2 regions of the Levilactobacillus yonginensis genome follow, and region 2 is predicted to be linked to the other one. Evidence: predicted binding sites of a transcription regulator. Region 2 holds the regulator's gene; the other holds the start of a gene.
The links. The regulator NrdR, encoded in region 2, represses ribonucleotide reductase genes. The targets are predictions, from matches to a motif close to ACACNATATATNGTGT.

Region 1: a site for NrdR is predicted at 968-983, ahead of AB3Y94_RS00665 (deoxynucleoside kinase). Genes of this name have one in related genera too.

The regions. Positions count from the first base shown of each region.
Region 1 covers NZ_OZ061549.1:102,753-105,153, reverse strand. The annotation lists gene AB3Y94_RS00670 (Cof-type HAD-IIB family hydrolase) at 87-857, opposite strand; gene AB3Y94_RS00665 (deoxynucleoside kinase) at 1,006-1,653, shown strand; gene AB3Y94_RS00660 (DUF960 domain-containing protein) at 1,702-2,025, opposite strand; gene AB3Y94_RS00655 (MDR family MFS transporter) at 2,103-2,401, opposite strand, start outside.
Region 2 covers NZ_OZ061549.1:713,941-716,341, reverse strand. The annotation lists gene mutM (bifunctional DNA-formamidopyrimidine glycosylase/DNA-(apurinic or apyrimidinic site) lyase) at 1-110, shown strand, start outside; gene coaE (dephospho-CoA kinase) at 103-732, shown strand; gene nrdR (transcriptional regulator NrdR) at 732-1,253, shown strand; gene AB3Y94_RS03520 (replication initiation and membrane attachment family protein) at 1,257-2,401, shown strand, end outside.

The DNA.
Region 1 (2,401 bases), 610 kb from region 2:
ACACTGTTTTGAAGCCGGAACGTCATCACAACAGGTCCTAACCTAGTATTCGAAGTGCGGCTATTCACATCCATCCTGATGCTCACCTACTTGATGAGACCAAAGTGCCGGAGACCATGGACGATGCCATCCGTGGTATTCGTTGTTGTTACGTACGCAGCCTTCGCCTTGGCCTCGGGAACACCGTTGCCCATGGAAATAGGCACGTCGACCTCATCAAACATTTGGAGGTCGTTGTAACCATCCCCGAAGGCATAGGTCTTAATTCCCTGTAAGCCAGCTTGCTCAATCAACGTGCGAATACCAGACTGCTTGCTAACGCCGTGAATCATAGTGTCTAAACAACGCGGATTATTGCGTACGAGATCCAGCTTACCTGCAAACCTTGCCTGGTAAGCTTGGTCCTTATCTCGATTAAAGACGTTCAAAAAATTAATTTCTTGATTCTGATACCAATCAGCTTCAACCACCGGATTCAACCGCAAGAGCTGAAAATTCTCCGATGTATCAGCATTGGCTTGACTCAACCGAAACCCCTGGCTGGTATAATAAGCCAACGGGTCCCCTTGCTCGTTCGCAAACGCTGTGATATCATTTAGCGTCTGCTGGTCAATTACGGACGCGGTCAGGCGTTTGCCCTCTAACTGGACATAGCTGCCATTGGCCCCAACCACAGAATTAATTCCCGTGGCGTCTAAAACATATTGAATCTCAAAAATGTTTCTTCCAGTTGCGATAACTGGTAAAATATGATGTTGTTGCATCTCGTGAATAGCGGCGATGCTGGCTGGCAAGACGTTCTTGTCGTCGTCAAACAACGTACTATCTAAATCAAAAAAGACAATTGCTTGATACATACCATAACCTCCTAATCAACAACTCTATGGTTCCATTATACAGCCTAACCAAAGTTAACGAAATGGAGAAAAATCTGTCTGGCAGATGTAGTACAGAGCATTTTTATGGTACACTATATCTTGTATTTCTAATTAAAGAGGGGCTATCATGGTGATAATTACAGCTGGAATGATTGGTGTCGGTAAAACGACCCTTACTGGAAAGATTGCGACACACTTGGGAACTCAGGCATTTTTCGAGCCCGTTGGTGACAACCCTGTGCTGCCACTTTACTACCGGGATCCTAAGCAATATGGTTTCTTACTGCAAATTTACTTCTTGAACAAGCGTTTCAGTATGATCAAGCGAGCGCTCGCCGACGACAACAACGTCCTCGACCGTTCCATCTACGAAGATGCCCTCTTCACGCGCGAGAACAACGCTGAAGGGAACATCACGGACACTGAACTTGAGGTCTACTTAAACCTCCTCGACAACATGATGAATGAACTGGACGAACTGCCAAAGAAAGCGCCAGACTTGTTAGTTTACGCCGACGCTGACTTTGACACAATCCTTCACCGTATCAAGAAGCGCGGTCGTGACTACGAACAATTCGATAACAATCCAGAACTGGAAAGTTACTACAAGAAGATGTGGACCGCCTACCAAGGTTGGTTCGCCGATTACGATATTAGTCCTAAGATCAAGATTGACCTGCAAAAGTACGACTTAGACGTACCTGGCAACACTGACCTTGTTTTAGCACAAATCGATGACGCTTTAAAAGGTATTCGTTCCAACGCTACTGTTTAAGAACTTTAAAAAAGACCACAAGCCATTCCGGCCTGTGGTCTTTTTGTCTTATCTATCAGCTGTTTCAGATGGTAAAAGAATAATCTGACTGTCACCATCGTCATAAGCTAGAACCGTATCCGGGAGTTCTGGGGTATAACCAAATTCGGTATCAAACCCCGCCCGTAACGTCATCTGTTTGTCGTCCGTTTGAACATACTCGAACGTTGTATTGCCCTGATTGTTGTGCAACTTAAACGTCAGCAGGTTATCCAACGGAAATAGCCCTTGGAGGTCGCGGTCAATAATCTGCCAAACGGCATCGATCATGTCACCAGGCATGGCCGCAACGGTACCATAGCTGGCATACCGCGCATGATTGGTTTCAAACATCTTCTCGCCTCCACTTTCGGTCATTTACTACTATTATAGCGTAAGTTATTTGAAAACGGGAATATTTACGCTCACCCTTAAGCAACGTCCCGCGTGCTTCGACGGTCTAAGATATTTACCAAAAATGAAATAACAATGAGTAAGGCGCCCGCAATAAAAATAGCGTGTAGCCCCTGGTAAAGAATCCCATGCAACGTCGGTACCAGTTGCGTTGGCAAATCCTTAGCCGTCTGTGGATTGATCAATTTATTCATCATTGCCATGGTTGTACCCGGATGACTGGCTACACCACGAGTCATTGCAACGTTCATAATAATTCCAAAGATAGAAACCATGATGGTCTGTCCCAGTGTTCGTGCTAACGTGTTGAATGAGG
Region 2 (2,401 bases):
GTTGTGGAACTGAACTGGTTAAAATCAAGGTGGCTCAACGTGGTACGCACTACTGTCCACATTGCCAGCCACTGCCACCTGAAGCTTTAGAGGCGGTAACCGATGAGTGAAATCTGGGGGCTGACCGGTGGCATTGCGACGGGTAAATCGACGGTCAGTACCTGGTTACGTGAGGCAGGACTGCCGATTATTGATGCGGATGTGATTGCCCGCCAAGTGGTGGCACCTGGGACGCCAGGACTTAGTCGAATTGAACAGGCTTTTGGTGCTGAATTTATTCACGATGGTGCGTTGGACCGGCAGAAATTGGGCCAACTTGTCTTTCATGATCCCGAACAACTGCACCAACTAGAAAGCATCACGACGCCACGGATTCAAGCTGAGATTCAACGCCAATTGGCTGTCTATCGTGCGGCTAAGGCGCCTGTTGTCGTGATTGATGCCCCGACCCTTTTTGAGGTGGGTTACTTGGTAGACCTCGTCGACCATATTCTAGTGGTAGCTACGGACTCAGTCACACAACAGCAACGGTTAATGGCTAGGAATCACCTCTCTGCAGTGGATGCTCAGGCCCGTATGGCGCGACAATGGCCCATTGAGGAAAAGATTGCCCGCGCTACCGTTGTTATTGATAACGGGGGAACGATTGCCCAAACGTTACAACAAGTGGTAAAATGGCTTGACACGAACAATTTTGGAAAAAGTCAACAAATTAAACGAGGTGACCAATAATGCAGTGTCCGCACTGTCATCATAATGGATCGCGGGTCGTCGATAGCCGGCCCACAGACGACGGACGAGTTATTCGCCGGCGCCGGGAGTGTGAGAGCTGCGGCTTTCGTTTCACGACGTTTGAACGGGTCGAAGTGACGCCGTTGTTGGTGATCAAGAAGAATGGGACTCGTGAAGAGTTCAACCGCGAAAAGATTTTGCGAGGGATTATTCGTTCAGCAGAAAAGCGACCAGTCGGCATGGACGTTATGACGAACGTTGTCGATGAGGTTGAAAACAAGATTCGGGCGCTGGGCGTCAACGAAATTTCAAGTCAGTTAATCGGGGAATATGTGATGAACCGGTTAGTGGATGTCGATGAGATTGCCTATATCCGATTTGCTAGTGTCTATCGGCAATTCAAGGATACTGGTGTCTTCTTTAATGAATTAAAGGACATGCTAGACAAGGATAAGATTAAAGCGACTAAAGAAAAGGATTCAAGTAAAAAACGAACGAACCACCAAAGTGAGGCGAAATAAGGCATGGAGGATTCCTGGCACCAGTTGCAACCAAAGACCGGCTTTTTGGTTCGGTTGGCAGACCGGTTGACCGATCAAAGTTGGCAAACTTTGACGCAGCTTTACCAGCCGATTATTGGACCGAGTGCCGCGGGGCTCTACTCGGCCCTTTTTTGGCTCCCTGAACGGTCTAATTATAAGCGACATGCCACGATTTTAGGCTTACTCGGGATGGACCTGGCAAATTTTTATCAGGCACGATTGCGGTTGGAAGCGACCGGACTCTTGGTGACAACTTACAAGACGCGTGATGAACTGACGAGTTTTACCTACGAGTTGCACGCGCCCTTGTTACCAGTGGACTTTTTCAAGGATGATCTTCTCAGTGTGCAGCTTTTAGGGGTTGTGGGTGAAGAGTTGTATCGCACGCTCGTTACCAATACGACGTCTAAACCGCTGCCAGCTAATGATGAGCAAGACATCACCAAAAACTTTTTGGATGTTTTTCATGTCGACGGACAGGAACTCAGTCGCTTGCCGGCTGCAATTACGGCTACTCGAGAAACACTACCGACGAGCAGTGCGGCTCCGGCAATTTTACCCACGCAGGATGAGGATTTTGATTTCAAACTCTTAGGTGAAATTCTAGAACATTCATTCATCGAAACCCAGGCATTGCGCGGACAACGTCAGTTACTTTTGACTGAGCATGCCACCTATGGCCTGGACGAGGTTACAATGGCCCGTTACGTCGGAGAGGCAACGGATCTGGCTACCAATCAATTTAATGCCGAACAGTTTAAACGGATTATTGCTCAGCACTTTGGGCAGCAGCATCGAGGGGTGACGGCAGCTGCTATGGGCACTCAGGCCACGCCGGCAGCTCAGCCAGCGAGTCAGGTATCCCGGGCAAACTCTGCCGAACAGGCTTTACTCCAGGTTGCTAGCAAGACAGCACCCGCAGTCTTTTTGCAGGCCATCAAGCAAAAGAACGGGGGGTATGTCACGGATGGGGAACAACGGATCGTTCGTGATTTAGTCAGCCGACAGTTGTTCCCAGAAGCCGTCTTGAATTTAATGATTTACCACGTCTTGGTAGACGAGGACCGGCCAACCCTGAACAAGAATCTACTGGATACGATTGCGAATGATTGGAGTCGGTCTAAGAT